Regions from separate parts of the Dermacoccus sp. Tok2021 genome, predicted to be linked through region 1. Evidence: riboswitches for the same ligand, from Rfam matches in the RefSeq annotation. Region 1 holds a riboswitch; the other holds the start of a gene.
The links. A riboswitch is a leader RNA that binds a small molecule or an ion and turns the genes downstream of it on or off. The one in region 1 is predicted to bind cyclic di-AMP.
Positions count from the first base shown of each region.

Region 2: linked by a shared signal. The riboswitch ahead of K9D12_RS01635 (C40 family peptidase) and the one ahead of K9D12_RS14735 (C40 family peptidase) in region 1 are both predicted to bind cyclic di-AMP.

Region 1 covers NZ_JAGTHU010000001.1:36,241-43,142, forward strand. Annotated here, with positions in the region: gene K9D12_RS00170 (MFS transporter) at 1-272, shown strand, start outside; gene K9D12_RS00175 (hypothetical protein) at 256-831, opposite strand; gene K9D12_RS00180 (hypothetical protein) at 1,140-1,904, shown strand; gene K9D12_RS14735 (C40 family peptidase) at 1,979-2,992, opposite strand; cyclic di-AMP (ydaO/yuaA leader) riboswitch at 2,996-3,167, opposite strand; gene K9D12_RS00190 (metal-dependent transcriptional regulator) at 3,384-4,085, opposite strand; gene K9D12_RS00195 (DUF3105 domain-containing protein) at 4,193-4,846, shown strand; gene K9D12_RS00200 (DUF305 domain-containing protein) at 4,861-5,619, shown strand; gene pdxH (pyridoxamine 5'-phosphate oxidase) at 5,861-6,538, opposite strand; gene serC (phosphoserine transaminase) at 6,537-6,902, shown strand, end outside.
Region 2 covers NZ_JAGTHU010000001.1:342,000-348,901, reverse strand. Annotated here, with positions in the region: gene sufC (Fe-S cluster assembly ATPase SufC) at 1-26, shown strand, start outside; gene K9D12_RS01650 (cysteine desulfurase) at 29-1,324, shown strand; gene sufU (Fe-S cluster assembly sulfur transfer protein SufU) at 1,326-1,808, shown strand; gene K9D12_RS01640 (metal-sulfur cluster assembly factor) at 1,805-2,200, shown strand; gene K9D12_RS01635 (C40 family peptidase) at 2,430-2,903, opposite strand; cyclic di-AMP (ydaO/yuaA leader) riboswitch at 2,908-3,095, opposite strand; gene K9D12_RS01630 (neutral zinc metallopeptidase) at 3,209-4,177, opposite strand; gene K9D12_RS01625 (ABC-F family ATP-binding cassette domain-containing protein) at 4,342-5,940, shown strand; gene K9D12_RS01620 (ABC transporter ATP-binding protein) at 5,992-6,902, shown strand, end outside.

The DNA of each region.
Region 1 (6,902 bases):
TCCTCGGCGCCGGCTACGGCCTCGCCATGGTGAGCGGCCTGCTCGAGGTGCAGCGCATCGCCGGCCCGCGCGACCTCGCCGGCCTCACCGCCGTTTTCTACTCCGTGACCTACCTCGGCTTCGCGGTGCCGGCCATCATGGCGTGGGTCACGGAACAGGCGGGCATCCACTACTCCGTGATGTTCCTCTTCGGCGCCGCGATGGCCGCCGCGTGCCTCGCCGTCGTCGTCCTCTCCGACCGACGCGAGCAGCGCCTCAGCGCACGAAGCTGAACAGCGCCACCGCCACGAGCGCGGCGAGTACCATGCCGCCGATCGACGACGCGAGGAACCGCTCCGACGTGCGCTCCGGCACGAGATCGGGCCGACGGTGTCCGCCCGCTCGACCCGTGAGCGCCGACAGAACAACAGGCTCACGCACCTCGACGCGCTGCCCGGCGTAGGCCTTCACCCGCCGCAGGTCCGCATCACCGAACATCGCGACACCAGCCACGAGAAGCGGCTTGTCCGCGTGATCGAGGACGACGAGAGCATCCTCGGCGGGCCATCCGCGGAACCGACGCGGCACGATCGCTCCGATCTCGCTCCAGGCGATGAACGAGCGATCCCGCCCGCCCGCGAGGTACTGCACACCGTCGTCGTCCACGCGCAGACGAACCGCGCGCTCACTCTGGTACGAGAAACCGAAGTACATGACGAAAAAGAGGACGACGACGACAACGTTGCCGAGGAACGGACGCATGACGAGCACCGGCGTGGCCAGTACGACGAAGAGGAGAAATTCGCACAGGTGGTGGCGCAGGTAGGCCACAGCAGCTGCGTTGATCGTCACGGCGCCAAGTCAATCAGACCTAACGCCCGCTCGCCGGTGCGGGGGCGATCGAGCCCCCAAGACCCCACCGACCCCGCTACCGCGAGCCTTCTGCCCCATGTGCGCTGCGGCGCAAATGTGACGGACCGCTCTGTTTTCGAGCGTTCACGAGGAAAGACGCACGAGGGGAGCATTTGGTTGCACTCGAGTTTCATCTGATTCGTCGACCCCAGCCGGGCATCGAAGACCGATCGTCCTGCTGTTCGGCTCGGTTCGTGGAAGAATCGACGGGCACCACGCCGCTCGACGTCTTCCGAAGGTCGCTCCCGATGCTTGCACGCCCCTTCTCCTCCGCCCGCGCTCTCGCCGGCGCCGCCGGTCTCGGCGTCATCGCTGTCACCGGCGCGTCCGCCGCGTCCGCGCTCCCCAAGGCGCCGGGAGGCAGCAGCGCCATCTTCCAGTCGCCGACCTGCGGCGCGAACGGAACGCTCGTCACGGTCACGTTGACCAACGGCAGCGAACTCGTCCAGACGTTCACCGCCTCAGCGGGAGGCTCCCCCGTCTCCCCGGCGGCCACCACCGTGGCTCCGTACGCGTCGACGACGGTGACGTTGTCCATCCCGTCGGGCGCCGGCGCCGTCTACATCAATGCCGGCGGAGTCGGCGTCGGCTCGCTCCCGCTCGACCAGTGCGCTCCGGCGCCGGAGCCGTCGACGTCCACCCCGACCTACACGCCGACGCGAACGCACAGTGCTCCCGCACCGACCACGGACAACGTGCCCGCAACCGGCCTGCCGAGCGCGACGAGCGACGTTCCGGCACCGACGGAGCCGTCCACCACCCGCTCCAACGAGATGAGCCCGACGGCCACCTCCACGCCGAGCAGCAGCGCGTCCTCCTCGTCGTCGTCCTCCACGTCCTCCTCGAGCTCGAAGACGTCGTCACGGACGCCGAGCAGCAGCGCGTCGAGCCTCGCCGCGCCCGCGTTCGACGACTCCGACGGCCCGAGCAACCTCACGCTCGCCATCGGACTCGGCGTCGTCCTCCTCGGCGTCGGTGGCGCAGCGGCCATGTTCTTCCGAGAGTTCAAGTAAGCCCGGGTCCACCAACGCGCGAAGGCGCCGCAAGCCCGAGGGCTTGCGGCGCCTTTGTCGTGCGACCGGTTCGGTCAGAGGCGGCCGTAGGAGGATCCGCGAACCACCGGGTAGAGACCCGACGGCATGCCCGCCTGGCGGGCTTCGTACGACATGCCGTTACCGGCGTAGATGCCGATGTGGCCCGGCGAGTAGACGAGGTCACCCGGACGCGGGTTCGAGACCGGCGTCGTCATGGCCCGGATGGCACCGGACTGGTGCGGAAGGTTGACGCCGATCTGCTTGAACACGTAGGCGACGAAACCGGAGCAGTCGAGACCCGTGGCCGGCGTGCTGCCGCCCCACGTGTAACGGATGCCCGTGTAGCGCGACGCGATGGCGACGACACCGGAGCGCGACGGCGTGGCAGCCGAGGCCTTCTGGTTCGTCATGCGCGTCGCGGCCGTGTTGACCGTGTACTGACGCGTGCGCTGCGTGGTCGCCGTAGCGGCCGGACGCGTGCGCTGCGTGGTCGCCGTAGCGGCCGGACGCGTGCGCTGCGTGGTCGCCGTAGCGGCCGGACGCTGACGCTGCGTGGTCGCCGTAGCGGCCGGACGCTGACGCTGCTGGCCGTAGGCGTTCTGCTGGTTCGGCGTGCGGTGCTGCGTGACGGTGCGGCGCACCTGCGTGCGGCTGAGCTGCTGACGCTCCTCGCGCTCCTTCGCGGCGGCGCGAGCCTCACGACGCTCCTGCGCAGCCTTGCGCTGAGCGGCGAGGGCCTGCGTGGCGCGCTCGTTGCGCTGCGTCAGGGCCTGACGGACCTGCGTGCGCGAGGCCTTCTTGACAGTGGACTTCTTGGTAGCCGCAGCCTTTTTGGCCTGCTTCACGACGAGCGACTTGGCGGGGGTGACCGTCTTGAGCTCGAGCGGCGTCGTGGCGGCCCGCACGGCCTCCTGACGCGGCGTCGTCGGAGCAGCGCCTGCGGACGAGCCCGTCGCGGCGAGGCCTGCGACGAGACCACCGGTGACAGTGACGGCCGCGGAGACGCGGGTCAGGCTACGGGGGTTCTTCGACTGGGCGTGACGACCGATGGTCTTCTGGGTGGACAATGTGCAACCTCTCGAGCGCCTACGAGGTGAGCTGTCGGGTTCGGGCCAGTTGCTCAGCCCGGTCACGCCGACCTGTGCGGTCTCGTGCGTGACTTCACCCCAAGTCCGTGGCTCATGGCCTCGGACGAAAAGTGGGTCCCCCGCCCCTGTCACTGCGATCTCGCGGATAAGACTCGTACGCCCCGACAGGGCTGGGCGCGAAGGGCGAACGAGTGTTCTCGAACCGAACCGCAACCGACCGTAACGGAAAGATCACGGGCACGTGGAGTTGGTGTTCGCCGCGTCACGGCGCGGCAAACGCGAACTCCACCCGTGGGGGCATGACGCTCCCCGCCACCGCCGAAATCCGCAAAACCGTTACAGGCCGATTATGTGACAAACATCACACGCGTCAGCCCTGACGAACCTCCACGAAAACGTGGGACGCGAGGTCGTGCGGAAGCGACACCGCGTCGTCCAGCCGGTCGAGCACCGCAGCGTGCACACGCTCACCCTCGGCGCGCACGATCAGGGCCACCTGCGGCGCGAGGCCGACGCTCGTCAGAACAGCGAGCGACTCGGCGTCCGCCTGGGCCGGCTCACCGATGCGCCGCACGATGACCTCGACGGGCTCCTGGCCGGCGACCTCGACCAGCGACTGCACGCCGTCACGGAAGCCGATCGCCTCCCCTTCCCATCCCAGCTCTGCGAGACCTGGAATGGGGTTGCCGTAGGGCGACAGGCCCTTGTCGGCGATGAGTTCGAGAATCTTGCGCTCCACGCGCTCACTCATGACGTGTTCCCAGCGGCATGCCTCGTCGTGCACGAACTCGAGTTCGAGCCCGATGACGTCGACGAGCAGGCGCTCGGCGAGGCGATGCTTGCGCATGACGCGGGTCGCCAGCGTGCGCCCCTTATCCGTCAGCTCGATCCGCCGACCGTCACCGACGTGCAGCAGGTCGTCACGCTCCATGCGCGCGACCGTCTGCGAGACGGTCGGGCCGGAGTGGCCGAGGCGCTCGGCGATACGTGCGCGCAGCGGAGGGATGCCCTCTTCCTCGAGGTCATAGATCGTGCGCAGATACATCTCGGTGGTATCGATGAGGTCACTCACGAGGACAAGAGTGCCACCTCCACGGCCTCCTGCGTAGCCGTGCGCAAAGGTTGTACGGCCATAATGAGCGCCGACCGCACAGCACGACCCCCACGAGGAGTACCCCCATGGCACGCAGCGATCGCGATACGGCGAGTGGACGCGAGCGCCTCGCCCAGATGCAGGCCGAGCAGCGCCGCTCGGAGAAGAAGAAGCGCATGGCCCTGATCGCGGGCGGAGTCGCCGCGGTCGTCGCGCTCGGTGCAGGTGTGGGTTTCCTCGCGACGCGCGACTCTGGCGACGGAGGCGACGGCGGCACCGCCAGCTCCGACATCAAGGGCATGAAGACGTGGAGCAACCTGGGCCGCGACCACGTGGAGGGCGACCCCACGTTCCCCATGACGCCGCCCGCAGGCGGTAACCACAACCAGGCCTGGGCCAACTGCGGCGTCTACGACAAGAAGATCCCGGACAAGTACGCCGTCCACAGCCTCGAACACGGCGCCGTGTGGATCACCACCGACAAGGCGAGCAGCGGTGACATCTCCAAGCTGAAGAAGCTGGCCGGCCAGGACTACATGCTCATGAGTCAGTACCCGGGTCAGGGCTCGAAGATCGTCCTGACGGCCTGGGGCCACCAGCTCAAGGTCGACAACGCTTCGGATCCGCGCATCAAGAAGTTCATCGACGCCTACCTGCAGGGCCCCCAGACGCCTGAGCCGGGCGCAGCCTGCAGCGGCGCGTACGACCCGAACACGGGCAAGCTCGCCGGCCAGATGTGACGCTCGGACCTTCCATGACGGACGAAAAGAAACCGCACGACGGTGGGGGCCCCGAGCGTCATCGAAGCCCGGAGCCCGCGTCGGACGACGAGCGTCGCGACGACCTCACCTGGGCACAGGTACGCCGCCCGGCGGCCATCACGCTGGTCGCACTCGTGGCCCTCGCGCTCGCCGCACTCGTCGGCATGTGGTCGGCGCAGCCACGTCACCCGGGAGCCGACAGCGTCGACGCCGGGTTCGCGCGCGACATGTCGGCGCACCACGCGCAGGCTGTCGACATGTCGATGACGGTGCGCTCGCGCAGCACCGCAGCCGACATCCAGACGCTGTCCTACGACATCGCGACGACGCAGGAGAACCAGCGCGGCCAGATGATGGCGTGGCTGCAGGAATGGGAGCTGCCCCTCGCGGTGTCCGGTGAGCGCATGGCGTGGATGGCGCGGACCGGCCACCAGCACGCTGGTCTTCCGAAGGGACAAATGCTCCTCGCGGACGGCCGGATGCCGGGCATGGCGTCCGGCGAGCAGTTGTCGAAGCTACGCGAGAGCCGCGGCAAGCAAGCAGAGATCCTCTACCTGCGGCTGATGATCGTCCACCACCGCGCCGGCGTGGAGATGGCAGAGGCCGCTCAGGCTGCGGCGAGCGACTCACAGACCGTCCGCCTGGCCAGAACCATGGTGGAGGGCCAGAAGAGCGAGATCAACCTCATGACGAGCATGCTCGCCAAGCGCGGCGCCAAACCGTGGAGCGATGCCGAAGCAGGTCAGAAATAGCCATCAGCACACAAGAACGAAGGGCCGGACGCCACGTGGGAGTCCGGCCCTTCGCCGTTCGGCGCGCACCCGAAGGCGCTGCGGCCGAACAGAACGAAGCACGCCACCAGGGGGAGGGAACGCGGCGCGCTTCGTCATGGTCAACGCTACAACGGGTCGACTTCGTTCCCGAAGGAACACCCACCGCGCGTGAGGTAGGTCGCATCGTCCCGGCAGGGGATTTCGCGTCAGCGAATCTCGTTCACGGCCAACGACGTTCGAGACGCCATGCCGAAGGGTCGTCGAGGTTCCCCTCGGCGGTTCGCACGAAAACAAGACGGTCGTGAAGGCGCGAGTGGCGACCCGCCCAGAACTCGATCTCGTCGCAGTCGATGCGGTAGCCGCCCCAGAAGTCGGGCAACGGAACGTCGTCGGGGCTGCCGGTGTCGGGGTAGCGCGCAGCCATCTCGGCGTTCGCCGCTTCGAGCTCGGCGCGTGAGTCGAGCGGGCGCGACTGCTTCGAGACCCACGCACCGACGCGCGAACCCCACGGGCGTGAGTCGAAGTATGTGCGCACGACGTCACGCGGCAGCTCCCGAGCCGTGCCGGTGAAGCGGATCGCGCGGAACATCATGGGCCACGTCAGCGCGCCCGCCACCTGAGGGTTGACCGCAAGATCGGATGCCTTCGCCGACTCGAGATTCGTGTAGAAACCGGGTCCGTCGGTCTCGAGGTAGCGCATGAGCACTGTGCGCACGTGGGGTGCGCCCTGAGCGTTCGCCGTCGCGATGCTGATGGCCTCAGGCTCCGGCACGTCACCCGAAGCGTCCTGGCGGCGGCGCGCGTCGCCCACCCATTGCCGCACGAGGTCGTGGGGCGCCGGGGGCACCTGCGACTCGTCGAGACCTTCACCGTCGTAGTCGATTCGCACCTCAGTCATGCCCCCATCTTGCACCCGCACACCTAGACTGCTCCGAGTGAGTGCCGAGACCTCTGCCGCGGAAACCGTCGTCATCCCCGATTCGCTCAAGCCGAGCGACGGACGTTTCGGTTCCGGCCCGAGCAAGATCCGCCCGGAAGCCCTCCAGGCCCTCGCTTCGCGCTGGGCGCCCGTCATGGGAACCAGCCATCGTCAGGCACCGGTGAAGAACCTCGTAGCCGACGTGCAGGCGGGCCTCACCGAGCTCTACTCCCTGCCCGAGGGCTACGAGGTCGTCATGGGCGTCGGAGGCTCGAACGCGTTCTGGGACGTCGCGACGTTCTCCCTCATCGAGACGCGTCAGCAGAACCTCGTCTTCGGCGAG
Region 2 (6,902 bases), 310 kb from region 1:
ACGCCGCTGCGGAGGCGAAGGCCTGATCATGGCTCACGCATCCTTCGACGCGGCGCGCGTGCGGGAGGACTTCCCGCTGCTCGCGCGCCGCGTCCGCGACGACAAGCCGCTGGTCTACCTCGACTCCGGTGCGACGTCGCAGAGCCCCGAGTCGGTCATCACCGCCGAGGGCGACTTCTACCGCACCGTGAACGCTGCGGTGCACCGAGGAGCCCACCAGCTCTCCGAGGAAGCCACCGACGCCTACGAAGGCGCGCGCGAGACCATCGCCCGTTTCATCGGTGGGCGAGCCGACGACATCGTGTTCACCAAGAACGCCACCGAGGCTCTCAACCTCGTTGCGTACGCCTTCAGCAATGCCGGCGCGCCCGGCGCGATGGACGGCGTCGATGAGGCGATCGCCTCGAAGTTCGCGCTGGGCCCCGGTGACGAGATCGTCGTCACGGCGATGGAGCACCACGCTAACCTCGTGCCGTGGCAGGAACTCGCACGTCGTACCGGCGCCACGTTCCGTTGGATCGAGATCACCGACGACGGTTTCGTCGACCTCGATTCGGCGCGTGAGGTCATCACCGAGCGGGCCAAGGTCGTCGCCTTCACCCACGTCTCCAACGTGCTGGGCACGATCAACCCCGTCAATGACCTCGCAACGATCGCTCGCGAGGCCGGGGCACTCGTCGTTCTCGACGCGTGCCAGTCGGTGCCGCACATGCCCGTCGACGTGGCACAGCTCGATGTCGACTTCCTCGCCTTCTCCGGCCACAAGATGCTCGGTCCCACCGGCATCGGTGTGCTGTGGGGCAAACACGAACTCCTCGAGGCGATGCCTCCGTTCCTCACCGGCGGATCGATGATCGAGATCGTGAAGCTCGAAGGCACGACGTTCGCGCCCCCGCCCCAGCGCTTCGAGGCGGGCACGCCGAACGCCGCCCAGGCCGTCGGTCTCGCCGCCGCGTGCGACTACCTCGAGGCGCTCGGCATGGACAACGTGCTGCGTCACGAGCAGGATCTGATCCAACTCACGCTCGACGGCCTCGCCGAGCGTCCCTGGGTCAGCGTGCTCGGCCCCCAGGACGCAGGTGCCCGGCTCGGTGCGGTCGCGTTCGTCGTCGACGGGGTGCACCCGCACGACGTCGGGCAGATTCTCGACGACGCCGGTGTTGCCATTCGTACCGGTCACCACTGCGCGTGGCCGTTGCACCGACGTCTTCGCGCCGTGGCGAGCAGCCGTGTCAGTTTCAACGTCTACTCCACGGCCGACGACGTCGAGGCGTTCCTCACGGCGCTCGACCGGGTGCCGAACATCTTCGGTCTGGAGGTCTGAGATGGATCTGTACCAGGAGCTCATTCTCGAGCACTCCAAGCGCCCGCAGCACGCGGGCCTGCGCGAGCCGTTCGGCGCCGAGAGCCACCACGTCAACACCTCCTGCGGTGACGAGATCACCCTGCGTGTCGACGTCGAAGGCGAGGGCGACGACGCCGTCATCAAGGACGTCAGCTACGACTCGATCGGTTGCTCGATCTCCGTGGCGTCGGCGTCAATGCTTGCCGAGAACCTCATCGGGCTCACGCTGCGTGAAGCCCAGGAGGTCTTCGGTGCCACCCGCACGATGCTCACGAGCAAGGGCCAGTCTGCCGGTGACGAGGAAGTCATCGGCGACGCCATCGCCCTCGCCGGAGTCTCGAAGTACCCCGCGCGCGTCAAGTGCGCCCTGCTGTCGTGGTCCGCACTGCAGGACTCGCTCGGCAAACTCGGTCTCGACCTGACCGGGGGCGCCGCATCCACCACGGAGGAGACCAAGGCATGACCGACAACGAGATCACCGCCGACGTGACCGCCAACGAGGCCGAGGCGCCCGAGCGCGCCCAGGCGCAGGGAGTCAGCGACTCCGGCGTCGAGGTCGAGGAGGTCAAGGAGGCCCTGCGTGACGTCGTCGACCCCGAGCTCGGCATCAACGTCGTCGACCTCGGCCTCGTCTACGGCATCACCGTCGACGAGAGCAAGCACGCCGTCATCGACATGACGCTGACGTCTGCGGCCTGCCCGCTCACGGACGTCATCGAGGAGCAGGTCGCCACGTCCCTGCTTGATGTCGTCACGGGCCACACGCTCAACTGGGTGTGGATGCCGCCGTGGGGCCCGGACAAGATCACCGACGACGGCCGCGAGCAACTTCGCGCGCTCGGCTTCAACGTCTGACAAGAGGTGGGCGAAAGCGGCTCCGGTCCTCCTGAGTCGCGTCGACCCTGACGACGAAGGCACTCACCACTGTGGTGAGGGCCTTCGTCGTGTCGTTATCTCGCGTGACGTCCGCGAGAAAACGCAACCCGTGTGGAAGCCGGTCGATTGCCCACAGTGGAGAGACGCGAAACGGCCCCTCGTCCCGGAGGACGAGGGGCCGTTTCGAAACGTCGCAGAGGCTCGCGGATCAGACGCGACCGAAGCGGTAGCTGGCACCGGCGCGCGAGAGCGACACGCGCGTACCCGGACGCATAGCGTGCCACACCATGCCGTTACCGGCGTAGATACCCGTGTGGTAGGCGTAACCACCAGAGGTGAGGAACGCCAGGTCGCCCGGACGGGCGTACGCGCGGGAAACGCGGTAGGAGGAGCGGTACTGCTGGTTGGCCGTACGCGGCAGGTAGCGGCCGACCTGGCGGTAGGACCAGCTCGTCAGACCCGAGCAGTCGAAGCGCCACGGGCCGGAAGCGCCGTACACGTAGGGCGCACCACGACGGCTCGAGGCCTTGGCCACGGCGCGGCGCGCGGACGCGGCCGTGACGGCGCTGGCGTTCGAGGCGCTGGCAACCGAGACGGCGCCGAGAGCGGAGGAGGCCAGAGCCGTGCCGACGGCAACCTTGGAGGTGTTGGCCATGAAGGAGCGGCGGGACATGTTCTTCATGTCGATTCATTTCCAGGAGCGCTTACGAGGCATGACCTGTCGGGTTCGAGATCCTAGATTCTCGGCCCACCGAAGTGAGCTTTACCCCAAGAACCACCGAAGTGGCCCGGATGCTGGGTGCACCGTTCCCGTCGCTCCGCGTGATGCGAAGTTTTACCTGACCTTCGTGACGGGACTCAGCGACGAAGCAGGGCCGCACCGTTTCGGTGCGACCCTGCAAGATTACAGACTGATCACGAGCGACACAAATCGAGCGTTCATCAACTTGTCAGGAGAACCACATCTTCGCGGTTTTCCGGCGTTTTTCAGCCCAGATCCTGTGCGTTGAACGTGTCGCAGGAGTTGAGTTCACCGCTCTGGAAACCGGTGAGGAACCACTTCTGACGCTGCTGCGACGAACCGTGCGTCCACGACTCCGGCGTCACCCGGCCCTGGGCCTTCTGCTGGATGCGGTCGTCACCGACCGCGGATGCGGCGGACAGCGCCGACTTGATGTCGGACTCGGTCACGGTCTTGAGGAGGGTGTTGCCGTTCTTGTCCTTGGCCTCGGTGGCGTGGTTGACCCAGATGCCGGCGTAGCAGTCGGCCTGCAGCTCGAGGCGGACCGATCCGGACTCGGGCCCCTTCGGGTCCTGCTGGGCGCGACCCAGGGCGCCGAGAAGGTCCTGGATGTGGTGGCCGTACTCGTGCGCGACGACGTACATCTGAGCGAGGTTGCCGCCGTCGGCGCCGTAGGTGCTCGACAGCTCCTGGAAGAAGCTCGTGTCGATGTAGACCTTCCGGTCGTTCGGGCAGTAGAACGGCCCCATCTGCGAGCTCGCGGTGCCGCAACCGGAGGACGTCTGGCCGCTGTAGAGCTTGGTGGGCGCGTACTCGTACTCGGTGCGACCGCCGGTGAAGTCCGGGAGCGCCTGGTCCCAGTAGGCCTGAACGGCATTGACCGTTCCGATCACGCGGCAGGTGTCGTCCTCGTTGGCGTCAGCACCCGTCTTGCAGGCCTGGATCTGCTGGGAGACCCGGTCGTTCGAGCCGGAGACGTCCTGCGTGTCCTGGCTGTACTGGTTGAGGCCGCTCGCGCCGCCGGGGTAGCTGCTCCCGCCACCGCTGCCGGTGATGTCGATGCCGAAGAACGCAAAGATGAGCATGAGGATGAGACCGCCGATACCGCCGACGGCCGTACCTCCGCCCATCCCGCCGCGGCCACCGCCGAAGCCTCCGGAACCACCGGATTCGACCTGCGACGTGTCCAGCTGCGCGTTGTCGTTGAACGTCAAGAGAACCTCCGTTGTGAAGGCGGACGGCGTCGTCCACCCCGATTCATCTCTCGTAGACTACTGGGGCTTCACGCGCCTCGCCGTATGTCACGCGAGCAGAGCGCTCCCGTCCGGCGTGTCGGAGCCGTACACCCCTTCACCGTTCTTTCGAGGAGCCCTGCCCTGTGATCACCGCCGAAGGCATCGAACTGCGCGCCGGCTCGCGCATCCTGCTCGAGAGCGCCACGTTCCGGGTGGCCGCCGGTGACCGTGTCGGACTCGTCGGGCGCAACGGTGCCGGTAAGACCACCCTGACGAAGGTGCTCGCCGGTGAGGGTCTGCCCGCTGCCGGCAAGGTGGTCAGCTCCGGGGCAGTGGGATACCTGCCGCAGGATCCCCGCACCGGTGACCTCGATGTCCTCGCGCGCGACCGTATCCTGTCCGCGCGCGGCCTCGACGCCATCGTCGCCGACCTGCGCAAGGCCGAAGCATCCATGGCCAGTGAGAACGACGACGTCCGCGAACGGGCGATGCGTCGCTACAGCCGTCTCGATGCCGAGTTCGACGCCCAGGGCGGGTACGCCGCCGAGTCGGAGGCGTCGTCGATCGCCTCGAGCCTCGGGCTCGAACAGCGCATCCTCGAGCAGCCCCTGCGCACGCTGTCCGGTGGTCAGCGCCGCCGGATCGAATTGGCACGCATCCTCTTCTCGGGCGCTCAGACCCTGCTTCTCGACGAACCGACCAACCACCTCGATGCCGATTCCATCATCTGGCTGCGCGATTACCTCAAGAGCTACCGAGGTGGGCTCATCGTCATCAGTCACGACGTCGACCTGCTCGACGCCGTCGTGACGAAGGTGTTCCACCTCGACGCCAACCGGGCCGAGATCGACCAGTACAACGTCGGGTGGAAGGCATACCTCCAGGCCCGCGAACTCGACGAGAAGCGTCGCAAGCGCGAGCGACTCAACGCCGAGAAGAAGGCCGGCGTCCTGCTGGCCCAGGCCGACAAGATGCGGGCGAAGGCGACGAAGGCCGTGGCGGCCCAGAACATGGCGCGGCGCGCCGAGAAGATGCTCGCCGGCATCGAGGGCGAACGCGTGCAGGACAAGGTCGCCAAGCTGCGCTTCCCGAAGCCTGCGCCGTGCGGCAAGACGCCGCTCATGGCGGAGGGACTCTCGCGCTCCTACGGTTCGCTCGAGATCTTCACCGATGTCGACCTCGCCATCGACCGTGGCTCGAAGGTCGTCGTCCTCGGACTCAACGGTGCCGGTAAGACGACGCTCCTGAGGATGCTCGCGGGCGTCGATGCACCGGACACGGGCCGCATCCTGCCTGGCCACGGACTCAAGATCGGTTACTACGCCCAGGAGCACGAGAACCTCGACGTCGACCGCAGCGTCCTGGAGAACATGAAGTCAGCAGCGCCCGAGCTCGGGGAGACCGAGGTCCGCAAGGTGCTCGGCTCGTTCCTCTTCTCCGGTGACGACGTCGACAAGCCCGCCGGCGTTCTCTCCGGTGGCGAGAAGACGCGACTCTCGCTGGCGCTGCTCGTCGTCTCGAGCGCCAACGTGCTGCTGCTCGACGAACCGACGAACAACCTCGACCCGGCCAGCCGCGAGGAGATCCTCGGGGCGCTCAACAACTACGAGGGTGCCGTCGTGCTCGTCAGCCACGACGACGGCGCCGTGGAGGCCCTCAACCCCGAACGCATCCTGCTCCTGCCGGACGGTGTCGAGGACCTGTGGGGTCCGGACTACGCCGACCTCGTCTCCCTCGCCTGATCGACGTGAGACCGTTCGCATGCTGAGGTCAGGAGCCGCGCCGTGTCGATGATGGGCCCGGGCTGGCAGATGATGCGCTCGATGTCGAAGGACGCCACGGTCAAGGACCAGCGCCTGGCTCCGGGCACGGTGCGTCGCGTCGGCGGATACGCCACGCGATACACCTCGACCATCGCGGTCTTCCTCGTTCTCGTCGTCGTCGACGCGGTGATGATCGTCGCGACGCCACTGCTGCTCAAGCACATCGTCGACGACGGTGTCGTGCCGCGCGATCGGCAGGTCGTCGTCACCCTCTCGCTCGCCGTGGCGGCCGTCGCAGTCCTCGGCGCGGGAGTGACCGTCGTGCAGCGATGGTTGTCCGCGCGCCTGGGCGAAGGACTCATCTTCGACCTGCGCGCCGACGTCTTCCGGCACGTGCTCGCCCAGCCCATCGCCTTCTTCACGCGCGCCCAGACGGGTGCGCTCGTCACGCGCATCAACAGTGACGTCGTGGGCGCTCAGCAGGCGTTCACGACGACGCTGTCGACGGTCGTGAGCAACGTCGTCAGCCTCGCCGTGCTCCTCGTCGCCATGACGTCCCTGTCGTGGCAGCTCACGGTGGCGGCGCTCGTGCTCGTGCCGCTGTTCCTCCTCCCGACGCGCCTGTTGGGCCGTCGTCTCGCCGGTCTGACCCGCGAACAGATGACTCTCAACGCCGAACTGGGCGCACGGATGACGGAGCGCTTCAACGTCGCCGGCGCCCTGCTCGTCAAGCTCTTCGGCCGGCGCAGCGACGAATCGGCGCAGTACGACGCCCGCGCCGCCCGCGTGCGCGACATCGGCGTGTCCATCGCGACGCAGCGCAGCATGTTCCTCGTCGCCCTCACGCTCATGGCGTCGCTCGCCACCGCACTCGTCTACGGCGTCGGCGGTCTGCTCGCTGTGGACGGCACCATGACGGTCGGCACGCTGCTCGCCATGGC